Sagittula stellata E-37: one gene and its partner. The protein of the gene in region 1 interacts with the protein of each later gene in a pairwise test. Links are inferred from orthologs where the notes say so. Each region holds a gene or a part of one and is shown on either strand. Other genes may lie near its edges.

Region 1 (6,019 bases):
GCGCGCCGCCTCCGACACCGCCGCCGAATCGGACCGCACGGTGGCAGAGGCCATCGCCGCCATGGACCAGATCAGCCAACGGTCGGACGAGATCGCAAAGATCGTCACGGTGATCGAGGAACTCGCCTTCCAGACCAACCTCCTCGCCCTCAACGCAAGGGTGGAGGCCGCCCGCGCCGGCGAATCCGGCCGTGGCTTCGCCGTGGTGGCCGAAGAGGTGCGCGACCTTGCCGGCCGGTCGTCGAAATCCGCCCTCGATATCAAGAAACTGATCTCCGAAAGCCACAGGGAGGTTCAGGACGGCGTCCAGCTGGTCAACGGCGCGGGGCAGTCGCTCCAGACCATGGTCAGCAGCATCCACAAGATGGACGAAGCCCTGTCGGACATCGCCGCGTCCACCAGCGCCCACGCCAGCGACCTGGCCGAGATCGACTCCGCGATGAAGCTGCTGCAGGACCTGACCCATGCCAACGCCGGGCTTGTTGCCGACACGCGGACCACCTCCTCTGCGCTCGCCGGCACGGCACAGGACCTGTCGCGTTCGGTGTCGGAGTTCCGGATCGACACCGAAGACCCCGTCCAGTCGCCCGCCGAACGCGCCGCCTGACCCGGGCGGCGCCGGGCACCGTCGGAACTTCCACACCGTTGCCGCGTTCTTTCCTTAACCCGGCAACGCAAAGGAGATCCCCGATGGACCTCATCCGCATCATTCTCAGCCTGTTTCTTCCGCCGCTTGGCGTTTTCCTAGAAGTGGGCCTGTCGAAACACTTCTGGATCAACGTCCTGCTGACACTCCTTGGCTGGCTCCCCGGCGTCGTGCACGCGATCTGGGTGATCTCGCGCCGTCCGGCCCACGCGTGAGCGCCGCCATGACCGACGCAAAGACCATCTTCGCAAAGGTCGAACGGGCGGAACGCATCGCCCGCCGGATGGACGCCGCGCTGCATCTGCCCGGCACCGGCATCCGCTTGGGGTGGGACGGCATCCTGGGGCTGGTCCCGGGCATCGGCGACACGCTCGCACTGACGCCCGCAGCCTATATCGTCTACCTCGGCCATGAGATCGGCGCGCCGAAGCACCTGCTGGTGCGCATGGCCGGCAACATCGGCATCGACTGGGTCATCGGCCTCATCCCCCTGATCGGCGATATCTTCGACGTGGGTTTCAAGGCGAACCTCCGCAACGCGGCCCTGATGCGCGACTTCGCGGAACGGCGCCACGCGGACACCACCAAGGGCCAGACCCCGCGGCCGTCGCCAACCCGCACCCCTGTGCAGGGGCTCGGACGGGCCCGGGGCGCAAACGCCTGACACGCGCGGCACGCGGCAGACGTCCGGGCAAACGAAAAGGGGCGCCCAAAGGCGCCCCTTCGTCATGTCAGGATCATGCCAGTAACCGGGAACCGGTTCAGCCGACCAGTTCGAGACCGGAGAAGAAATACGCGATTTCCTCTGCCGCGGTGTCCGGCGCATCCGACCCGTGGACGGAGTTTTCGCCCACCGACTCGGCGAACTCGGCACGGATGGTGCCCTCGGCCGCATCGGCCGGGTTCGTCGCGCCCATCACTTCACGGTTCTTGGAAATGGCGTCCTCGCCTTCCAGGACCTGGGCGACGATCGGTGCAGAGGCCATGAACTCGCACAGTTCATCGTAGAAGGGGCGCGCCGCATGCACCTTGTAGAATTCGCCGGCCTGCGCCTTGGTGAGGTGAATCCGCTTCTGCGCGACGATGCGCAGACCGGCCTCCTCGAACTTGGCGTTGATCTTGCCGGTCAGGTTGCGGCGGGTTGCATCGGGCTTGATGATCGAAAAGGTGCGCTCGAGGGCCATCGTGTTATCCTCCAGATGGATCCGACCCACAGTCCGGGGTCGTCAGGGTGTATCGCGGCGCCCGATAACACGGCCTCCCGGATCAGGGAACCCCTCATGACCCCGCCGCATGCGCACAGGTGGCGCCGGCCCCGCACAAAGGTCATTCCGTGCCGAACAGACGCGCGCCCCGACAGGTCACCACGCCGAAAAAACGCCCTGCGCACCAGTTCCGCCTCCACCCGCGAAGACGCCCCACGGGTCGGTGGGCGGGCGCTTTTGCGAAGGCAAACAGTGCCGCACACCGACGCGCCTTTCCCATACCGTAACCCTCTGCTAAAGCGCCCCCATGTTGCGCATCTCATCCCTCTCCTATTCGGTCGAAGGCCGTCCACTCTTTGAGGACGCCACCGCCACCATTCCCGAAGGCCACAAGGTCGGCCTCGTCGGTCCGAACGGCGCGGGCAAGACCACGCTCTTCCGCCTGATCCGCGGAGAACTGACCATCGATGGCGGCGACATCTCCCTGCCCAGCCGTGCCCGCATCGGCGGCGTCAGCCAGGAAGTGCCCTCCTCCGACGTATCGATCCTCGACACGGTGCTTGCCGCCGACGAAGAACGCTCCGCGCTGATGGCCGAGGCCGAAACCGCCGACGGCCACCGCATGGCCGAGGTCCAGACACGTCTGGCCGACATCGACGCATGGTCGGCCGAGGCCCGCGCGGCCACCATCCTGCGCGGACTGGGGTTCGAGCCCGAGGAACACGCCAACCCCTGTTCCGCCTATTCCGGCGGCTGGCGGATGCGCGTGGCGCTGGCGGGCGTGCTGTTCGCCCAGCCCGACCTGCTGCTGCTCGACGAGCCGACCAACTACCTCGACCTGGAAGGCGCGCTCTGGCTCGAATCCTATCTGGCACGCTATCCGCACACCGTCATCGTCATCAGCCACGACCGCGGCCTTCTGAACCGCGCCGTCGGCAGCATCCTACACCTCGAAGACCGCAAGCTGACCTATTACGGCACGCCCTACGACGGCTTCGTCAGGCTGCGCGCCGAAAAGCGTGCCCAACAGGCGGCCACCGCGAAGAAGCAGCAGGACCGCCGCGAGCACCTCCAGTCCTTCGTCGACCGCTTCCGCGCCAAAGCCTCCAAGGCCAAACAGGCGCAGGCCCGGCTCAAGATGATCGAGCGCATGGACATGGTCACCGCGCCCGAAGAGGCGGCCAAGCGCGTCTTCACCTTCCCGCAGCCGGATGAGCTCAGCCCGCCGATCATCAACATCGACGGCGGCTCCACGGGGTACGACGGCAAGGCGGTCCTGCACCGACTGAACCTGCGCATCGATCAGGACGACCGCATCGCGCTTCTGGGCAAGAACGGTCAGGGCAAATCGACCCTTTCGAAGCTGCTTGCCGACCGCATCGCCCTGATCGAAGGCCACATGAACCGCTCGTCCAAGCTGCGCATCGGCTACTTCGCCCAGCATCAGGTGGACGAACTGCATCTGGATGAGACGCCGCTCCAGCACCTGCAGCGCGAACGCCCGGACACGCCGCCCGCCAAACTCCGCGCCCGGCTCGCCGGCTTCGGACTGCAGGCCGCGCAGGCCGATACCGAGGTGGCGCGCCTGTCCGGCGGCCAGAAGGCACGGCTTTCGCTGCTGCTCGCCACGCTCGACGCCCCCCACCTGCTGATCCTCGACGAGCCGACCAACCACCTCGACATCGAAAGCCGCGAGGCATTGATGGAGGCGCTGACCGCCTACAACGGCGCCGTCATCCTCGTCAGCCACGACATGCACCTGCTGTCGATGGTGGCCGACCGGCTCTGGCTGGTGTCGAACGGCACAGTGAAGCCCTACGAAGAAGACCTCGATGCTTACCGCGCCCTCCTGCTGTCCAAGGACGCACCGGCCAAGCCCGAAAAGCCGAAGGAAAAACCCAGGCGCGCCTCCCGCGACGAGATCCTCGACCTGCGCGCCCACGTCCGCAAATGCGAGGACCGCGTGACCAAGCTTGAGGACATGCGCGAGAAACTGGCGAACAAGCTGGCGAATCCTGCGCTCTACGAGAACGACAAGGTGGGCGAGCTGGAAGTCTGGAACAAGAAATACGCCGAGATCATGGAAGGCCTCTCCCGTGCAGAGGAACTCTGGATGGCGGCTCAGGAAAAACTGGACACGGCGCAGCGCGGCTGACTCCGCACCTTCTCTTCCGACTATGGAGAACGGCGGTCCTTCGGCGCCGCCGTTCTTCGTTTCAGGCGGACGTTCGGGCAACTGCGGGCCAGTCAGCGCCCGCACCGGCCAGATCGGGACCACGAATGTGGCACAGGTCGCCACATTTTCCGCGTATGCCCGTTTCGAAAGCCCCACGTCACGCAACAGCCAACCAAGCCGCAAGCATCTGAAATAAATTAGTTTTACGGATACATCCGGGCGCGAAACCCGGAAATACCCGGCAGAATCGCGTTAACTTTGTGTCCAAATTGAGACTTCCCCGCACCTTCCGCCCGATTTATGCCTCAATTCAACGGCGCCGCAGGGCCGCGGGGGCAGCCCCGGCGCCGGATCTGACAGGACCCGGAAGGACGCCCCCGATGACCCGTACCGCAGCCCGCACCCCCTACGAGATCCTCGGCGTGTCCGCCTTCGACGACCGCGCCACCATCCGGAAGGCATGGAAACGGCTTGTCCGCGCAAATCATCCAGACCGTTGCCCCGCCGACGCCGCCCGACTGACCCGCCGCCTCGCCGACCTGAACGCGGCCTACGACAAGCTGCGTCACCACGTCCCGGCCACGGGGCGCGGCGCTGCGGGCACGAACCGCGAAGCCGACACTCGGCCCGAGGCCAAGGCAAGGCCCAAGTCCGATGCACCCCGCCGCACGCAGGCCCATGCGCAGGCCAAAGCGGGCTCAGGCGCGAAAAAGAACGCCAGCGAACAGCCGAAGGCAAAGCCAACCGCCACCCGCAGCCGCCAAGAGACCCGGGCCCCGTCCCTGTCCCCGGCGCAGCGCGCGGCGCTGCAAAAGGCCACCGCCTCCTTCTCGACCGCGCGCGCCGCGTTCGAAACCGCCTGCAAGGCGCAGGTCGCCATCGCCGCCTGATCCCGTAGCAAAGGCTTTACCGGCGGCCCGAAACCGCCTAACCGGGAATCATGGACCCGACCTTCCTGATCTCGGCCTTCGTCACGCTCTTCGTGGTCATCGACCCGATCGGGCTGACACCGCTGTTCATCGCCCTGACGCAGGGCGCTGACGCGCGCCACCGCCGCGCCGTCGGCATCCGCGCGACGGTCATCGCCGCCGCGCTCCTGACGCTCTTCGCCTTCTTCGGCGAGGCGGTGCTGGGCTTCATCGGCATCGGCATGCCGGCCTTCCGGATCTCCGGCGGCATCCTGCTGTTCATCACCGCGCTCGACATGCTCTTCGAACGCCGCAACAAGCGGCGCGAGGACCGGGCCGAGGCCGACCACCCGCCCGACCCTTCCGTCTTTCCGCTTGCCATCCCGCTGATCGCCGGCCCCGGCGCCATCGCGTCGATGATCCTGCTGACCGGCTCGACCACCGACGTCCTGGGCATCATTGGCGTGCTGGGCGTCATGGCGCTCGTGCTGGCGCTGGTCCTGATGCTGTTCCTTTCGGCCGGACTGATCGAGCGCGGGCTCGGCCCCACCGGCATCACCGTCACGACCCGTCTGCTCGGCATGCTGCTCGCCGCGCTCTCCGTGCAGTTCGTGCTCGACGGGCTGCGGGACTTCGGCTTCGTGGCGCCCTGAGACTTCCTTCTGCGGGCGGAGTGCCTACATTGAGGGAACGCAGGCACAGGGACCCGACATGACGCCCGACCAGACCGGCCACACGATCTTTCTCGGGCTTCTGGCCTTCGCCACCCTCGCATGGTTCTGGCTCAACCACCGCCGCACGCCGGGCCGTGGCCTGCAGAGCCTGATGGGCTGGGCGCTGCTGTTCGTCGGCATCCTTGCCGCCGCAGGGCTCTGGCAGGACGTGCGCGGCGGGCTGGACCAGCGGCAGGCTGTGTTCTCCGGCGATGGCCGGATCGAGATCCCGCGCGGCTTCGACGGCCACTACTACGTGACTCTCGAGGTCAACGGCTCGCCCACCCGGTTTGTCGTGGACACCGGCGCCTCCGGCATGGTGCTGACCAAGATCGCGGCGGAGGAAGCGGGCCTGCATCCCGACGACCTCG
Region 2 (6,552 bases), 640 kb from region 1 along the record:
TTCGTGAAGAAGGACATGAAGCCCAGACGAACGCCGTGCTTCTTCTCGAAAAGGTCCTTGTACTCGGACCGCAGCGCCATGACCTCGGTCATGTCCACTTCGTTGTAGGTGGTCAGGATCGCGGCGGTGTTCTGCGCGTCCTTCAGGCGGCGTGCGATGGTCTGGCGCAGGCGGGTCATCTTCACCCGCTCTTCGCGTGCCTCATCTTGGGCCGCGACGGGCGCACGCGGTGCAGAGGCCGGAGCGGATGTCGCAGGGGAAGCGTTCGCGGCAGCCACGGCTGCGGCCACATCTGCCTTCGTCGCGCGACCGTCCTTGCCGGTGCCCTTGACCTGATCGCGGGAAACACCTGCTTCGGCCATGGCCTTTTCGGCTGCCGGGCCGTCCTTGATGTCCTTGCCCGGCCCGCCATCGCCCGCGGGCGGTGTGGAGTACTGCGTGTCCTTCGGTGCGGTCTCTGCTTTCGGCGCGGCGGAAACACCCTCGCCGGAGGCGATCACCGCAAGCTTGGCGTTGGCTTCGACGGTTTCGCCTTCCTGGGCGACGATCTCCGTCAGTGTGCCGGAGGCCGGAGCGGGCACCTCGACCGAGACCTTGTCGGTTTCCAGTTCGCAGAGCATCTCGTCTTGTGTGACGCTGTCGCCGACCTTCTTGAACCAGGTGGATACGGTCGCTTCGGTCACGGATTCGCCCAGAGTGGGCACCACGACGTCGACGCTGTCGCCGCCACCGGAGGCGCTGCCCCGGCTTGTCTCGGCATCATTTTCGCGGGGTTTCGTCTCTTCGGGGCCGGCGCTGCCAGATTCGGCGATGTTGGCCAGAAGGGCATCGACGCCCACTGTATCGCCTTCCTTTGCCACGATGTCCGACAGGGTGCCGGCAACGGGCGAGGGCACTTCGACCGTTACCTTGTCGGTTTCCAGTTCACACAGCATTTCGTCCACGGCAACGCTGTCGCCTGGCTTCTTGAACCAGGTGGCCACGGTGGCCTCGGTCACCGATTCCCCAAGGGTGGGGACGCGTACTTCGGTCATGTTTTAACTTCCTTTTTCAATACCCCTGAGCCTTGCGGCCGTAGGTTCATTCGATCGTCAGCGCTTCGTCGACAAGCGCGGCTTGCTGTGCCTTGTGGGTGGAGGCCAGGCCCGTCGCGGGCGAGGCCGAAGTGGCGCGGCCCACGTAGCGCGGGCGCGGATGCTCGGCCTTGATGCGGCCAAGGACCCATTCGATGTTCGGCTCGATGAAGGACCAGGCGCCCTGGTTCTTCGGCTCTTCCTGACACCAGATCATCTCGGCCTGCTTGAAACGTTCCAGCTCCTTGACGAGGCTGATCGCCGGGAACGGGTAGAACTGTTCGACCCGCAGCAGGTAGACGTCATCCAGACCGCGGGCGTCGCGTTCTTCGAGGAGGTCGAAGTAGACCTTGCCCGAGCACATGACGACGCGCTTGATCTTGTCGTCCGCCACCAGCTTGGTTTCCGAATGCCCGGTTTCCGAGTCGTCCCAGAGGACGCGGTGGAAGGACGAGCCTGTGGTGAACATCTCCATCTCCGAGACGCACAGCTTGTGGCGCAGAAGCGACTTCGGCGTCATCAGCATCAGAGGCTTCCGGTAGGACCGGTGCAGCTGGCGACGCAGGATGTGGAAATAGTTCGCGGGCGTGGAGCAGTTCGCGACGATCCAGTTGTCCTGTCCGCAGAGCTGCAGGAAACGCTCAAGGCGGGCGGATGAGTGTTCCGGCCCCTGGCCTTCGAAGCCGTGCGGCATCAAGCAGACGAGGCCGGACATCCGAAGCCACTTCGATTCACCGCTTGAGATGAACTGGTCGAACATGATCTGCGCGCCGTTGGCGAAGTCGCCGAACTGCGCTTCCCACAGGGTCAGGGCGTTCGGTTCAGCCATGGAGTAGCCGTACTCGAAGCCCAGCACCGCGTATTCGGACAGCGCGGAGTCGATCACTTCGTACCGGGCCTGGCCTTCGCGGATGTTGTTCAGCGGGTAATAGCGCTCTTCCGTCTCCTGGTTGACGAACGCGGAGTGGCGCTGGCTGAACGTGCCACGTGTGGAGTCCTGGCCGGCCAGACGGACGGGATACCCTTCGAGCTGGAGCGAACCGAAGGCCAAGGCCTCTGCCGTCGCCCAGTCGAAACCCTGTCCCGTCTTGAACATCTGTGCCCGTGCGTCGACCAGTCGGCCCACGGTCTTGTGCAGCGGGAAACCGTCCGGAACGGTCGTCAGGGCAGAGCCGATCTTCTGGAAGGTCTCTTCCTTGATCGCCGTCTTGCCGCGCTGGTACTTGCCCTCTTTCTGCTTGTCGAGGTGCGACCAGCGACCGTCCAGCCAGTCGGCCTTGTTGGGCTTGTAGACTTTGCCTGCCTCGAACTCCTCGTTCAGCTTGGCCTGGAACGCGGCTTTCATGTCCTCGATCTCGCCCTCGGGGATCAGACCGTCCTTGACCAGCCGTTCCGTGTACAGCGTCAGCGTCGTCTTCTGCTTCTTGATCTTGTTGTACATCACCGGGTTGGTGAACATGGGCTCGTCGCCCTCGTTGTGACCGAAGCGGCGATAGCAGAAGATGTCGATGACCACGTCCTTGCCGAACTTCTGGCGGAACTCGGTCGCGACCTTCGCGGCGTGCACGACGGCCTCCGGGTCGTCGCCGTTGACGTGGAAGATTGGTGCCTCGACCACCAGCGCGTTGTCGGTCGGGTAGGGGGACGAGCGCGAGAAATGCGGCGCGGTGGTGAAGCCGATCTGGTTGTTGACGATGATGTGCATCGTGCCGCCGGTGCGGTGACCGCGCAGGCCCGACAGGGCGAAACATTCCGCCACGACGCCCTGACCGGCAAAGGCCGCGTCGCCGTGCAACAGGATCGGCATGACCTGCGTCCGGTTCACGTCGCCGAACTGGTCCTGCTTGGCGCGGACCTTGCCCAGAACGACCGGGTTCACGGCTTCCAGGTGCGATGGGTTCGCCGTCAGGGACAGGTGCACGGTGTTGCCGTCGAACTCGCGGTCGGAGGACGCGCCGAGGTGGTACTTCACGTCGCCCGAACCGTCCACGTCTTCCGGCTTGAAGCTGCCGCCCTGGAACTCGTTGAAGATCGCCTTGTAGGGCTTGTTCATCACGTTCGCGAGCACCGACAGGCGGCCACGGTGCGGCATCCCGATGACGATTTCCTTCAGTCCGAGGTTGCCGCCGCGCTTGATGATCTGTTCCATCGCCGGGATCAGGGATTCGCCGCCGTCGAGACCGAACCGCTTCGTGCCCATGTACTTGACGTGTAGGAACTTTTCGAAGCCCTCGGCCTCCACCATCTTGTTGAGGATCGCCTTGCGCCCCTCACGCGTGAAGTGGATCTCCTTGCCGTAGCCCTCGATCCGTTCCTTCAGCCACGAGGATTGCTCCGGGTCCGAGATGTGCATGTACTGCAGTGCGAAGGTGCCGCAATAGGTGCGTTTCACGATAGACACGATTTCGCGCAGGGAGGCGATCTGCAGCCCCAGAACGTTGTCGATGAAGATCGGGCGGTCCATGTCGCTTTCGGTAAAGCCGTAGGACTTCGGGTCGAGCTCCGGGTGATTGGACGTGTCGCGCAGACCCAGCGGGTCGAGGTCGGCGGCGAGGTGGCCGCGGATGCGGTAGGCCCGGATCAGCATCAGCGCGCGGATCGAATCCAGAACGGCGCGCTGGATCGCCTCGTTCGAGACGGAAACGCCCTGCTCATTCGCCTTCGCGGCAATCTTTTTGGCGGCGCCCTTCGCCTCTGCCGGGACGGCGGGCATCGGCCATTCGCCGGTCAGGGCCGCTGTAAGGTCGTCTTCCGGCGCGGGCGGCCAGTCGGAGCGCGCCCAGGAAGGGCCTTCCGCCTCGCGCCGGACAGAGGTTTCATCGTCGCCCAACTGTTTGAAAAACGCCGCCCAGGCATCGTCAACCGCGCTCGGATTGGCGGCATAGCGGGCGTACATCTGTTCCAGGTACTCCGCGTTGTGCCCCTGCATGAAGCTGGAGGCGCGGAAAAGGTCGTTCGGGCTTTGGTCGGTCATTGGGGCACCTCTTGTGGGTTGGGACCGTATTCGTTGGGACCGGGTTTCACCGAGGGAGGCAAGGCCCTCGACAGGATTGTGACCGGGAGAGAGGAGGGGCGCATCCTCATTCCTCCCCACGGGCAAGCGTTGTTCGATAGGTCAGCACCGCATGCGTGACCGACTGGTCGGCGGGCGACAGACGCAGGGTCAGGCTGCGCAAGGCATCGCGGGTTTCACCGTCCGGAGAGGTCACGGCGTCCCTTGCCTGCCAGTGGCGCGTCAGGGCGTTCTCGTAAACCGGCATGACCTCGAAGCGACGCGCAAGGCCGTCGACTAGGTCTTCGCTGGGACCCTGCAGGACAAGCGTGCAGGACAGCATCGACTCGCCCTCTGCCTGCTCGGCGTAGAGGGCGGAGGTCAACGCACCGACGGTGGTGTGCCGCATGATCCGGGCCTGCGGTGCCGCGGGATCCGTGGCGAGGATGGCACGCTGCCAGCGCAGCCGGTGACCTGCCAGAACCGCCTTCGGATCGGCATCGCCCTGCTGGTTGGTGAGGAAATCGATCCGGGTTGCGAAATCGGCCAGAAGCTCCACCAACGCTTCGCGGTCTTCGTCCTGCGCCTCTCGCCAGTCGCTGCCGAAATCGACCTGCGACAGCGGCGTGGCAACGGGCGAGGCGCAGGTCGCGTTCTGGAACTGGACCAGCATGGCGGCGGTGTCGTCCTCCTGCGCGGAGGCCGGCAGCGATACGCACCACAGGGCCGCTGTCAGGGCCGCCGTGCAACGAGACATGGAAAGTGACCTGTTGATCATGCCACGCCCTCCTGCATCTGGCGGCCAGCGGACTGTTGCAGGAACAACGCGTCGTAGCAGGCCTGCAGTTCCGCCCATGCGCGGGTGAGGTATCCCTGCGGATCTTCTGCCATTGCCGCGTCCTTGGCGTCCTCCTCCTGGATCATGATCGGGCGGAAAGCGAGTCTTCCGGGATCGTCGCGTCGGACAAGGCCTCTCTGGAAACGTTGCAACCCATTGAATACCGTATCGAATTCTTCGCGGAAGTCGCGTTCCAACGCAATGCCCTCTTCCTCTGCGGAGAACAGGGCCTGATGCAGAGCGACCGATTTCGCGACACAGCGAAGCCGCGCCTGCATGCCTTCGGAGACGGGGCCGCGCGGCACGAGTTCGTCCCACAGAATGAAAGCCCCGACCACGCCGACGAACGCGATGATGATGCGCAGTCCGACCCTTCTCTTCGGTTGTTCGGGCGACATCATCGCACGGCTCCCCGAGGGAAATGGTCGGGCGACCGGTTGGATTGCGAAGCGACGGTCGGGCGAAGGCGCGCCAGGACACGCGCATCCATCTGCCCGGTCAGTGGGGCGGGTTGCGATGTCGTGAATGCGTACAGGCCGCACACTGGCGGTGCGGTCCGTACGGAACAGGCTCCTTGATGTGCCATGCTATCCATCGCTCCCGCCTTTCCCCGGGGCTCGTTCTTGGGGTGTGGCCCGGGCGATCCGTGGTGTCGCACGCGGCCTGTCTTAAGGTCGGGAAGTGAAGAGCGCGGAAACGGTCGCATTCGTCCTCCACCGTCCGGGTGGGCCGGGTGTCCCTTGCGGGCCACCCGATCCGGTCAGCCATTCTTGATGGCTTCGAGCACGGCCTCGCCGAGCGTGGCGGGGCTGTCCGCCACGACGATGCCGGCGGCCTTCATCGCTTCGATCTTGTCATCGGCACCACCTTTGCCGCCGGCGACAATGGCGCCCGCGTGGCCCATGCGGCGCCCCGGAGGTGCGGTGCGGCCCGCGATGAAACCGGCGGTCGGCTTCCAGCGGCCCTTTTTCTTTTCGGAGGCGAGGAACGCAGCCGCGTCCTCTTCCGCCGATCCGCCGATTTCACCGATCATGATGATCGCCTCGGTTTCGTCGTCCGCCAGGAACCATTCCAGCACGTCGATGTGCTCAGTGCCTTTGATGGGATCGCCGCCGATGCCGACGCAGGTCGACTGGCCGAGGCCGACGTCGGTGGTCTGCTTCACGGCCTCGTAGGTCAGCGTGCCGGAGCGGGACACGACGCCCACTTTGCCGCGCTTGTGGATGTGACCGGGCATGATGCCGATCTTGCAGGCGTCGGGCGTGATGACGCCGGGGCAGTTCGGGCCGATCAGCGTCGATTTGGAGTTCTCCAGCGCGCGCTTGACCTTCATCATATCGAGCACCGGGATGCCCTCGGTGATGCAGACGATCAGTTCCATCTCAGCGTCGATCGCTTCGAGGATTGAGTCGGCAGCGAACGGCGGCGGCACGTAGATCACCGATGCGTTTGCCTCGGTCTTGGCTTTGGCTTCGTGCACGCTGTCGAAGACGGGAAGGTCGAGGTGGGTCTGACCGCCTTTGCCGGGCGTCACGCCGCCGACCATCTTGGTGCCGTAGGCAATGGCCTGTTCCGAGTGGAAAGTGCCCTGCGAGCCGGTGAAGCCCTGGCAAATGACTTTGGTGTTTTCGTCGATGAGAACGGCCATG

What was found.
Region 2: the proteins of ABFK29_RS14190 (region 1) and ABFK29_RS17335 interact in binary tests that used the Escherichia coli proteins (3 or more experiments, as listed by UniProt). The link is inferred for Sagittula stellata E-37 from one-to-one orthologs.

The regions. Positions count from the first base shown.
Region 1 is NZ_CP155729.1:2,991,222-2,997,240, forward strand. What follows is about bases 1,648-4,582. They hold ABFK29_RS14190 (ABC-F family ATP-binding cassette domain-containing protein), read left to right. Parts: upstream 1,648-2,158; coding sequence 2,159-4,006; downstream 4,007-4,582. Other genes in these bases: ndk (nucleoside-diphosphate kinase), read right to left, coding at 1,648-1,830; ABFK29_RS14195 (J domain-containing protein), read left to right, coding at 4,408-4,582. Outside these bases: ABFK29_RS14170 (methyl-accepting chemotaxis protein), read left to right, coding at 1-607; ABFK29_RS14175 (YqaE/Pmp3 family membrane protein), read left to right, coding at 691-861; ABFK29_RS14180 (DUF4112 domain-containing protein), read left to right, coding at 870-1,310; more of ndk, read right to left, coding at 1,408-1,647; more of ABFK29_RS14195, read left to right, coding at 4,583-4,917; ABFK29_RS14200 (MarC family protein), read left to right, coding at 4,968-5,588; ABFK29_RS14205 (retropepsin-like aspartic protease family protein), read left to right, coding at 5,647-6,019. UniProt on the Escherichia coli protein: Genetic data indicate it may be involved in ribosome assembly or function.
Region 2 is NZ_CP155729.1:3,634,231-3,640,782, reverse strand. The notes cover bases 881-4,348. They hold ABFK29_RS17335 (2-oxoglutarate dehydrogenase E1 component), read right to left. Parts: upstream 4,048-4,348; coding sequence 1,081-4,047; downstream 881-1,080. Other genes in these bases: ABFK29_RS17330 (hypothetical protein), read right to left, coding at 4,154-4,348; odhB (2-oxoglutarate dehydrogenase complex dihydrolipoyllysine-residue succinyltransferase), read right to left, coding at 881-1,034. In the rest of the region: more of odhB, read right to left, coding at 1-880; more of ABFK29_RS17330, read right to left, coding at 4,349-4,822; ABFK29_RS17325 (hypothetical protein), read right to left, coding at 4,840-5,304; sucD (succinate--CoA ligase subunit alpha), read right to left, coding at 5,664-6,551. UniProt on the Escherichia coli protein: E1 component of the 2-oxoglutarate dehydrogenase (OGDH) complex which catalyzes the decarboxylation of 2-oxoglutarate, the first step in the conversion of 2-oxoglutarate to succinyl-CoA and CO(2).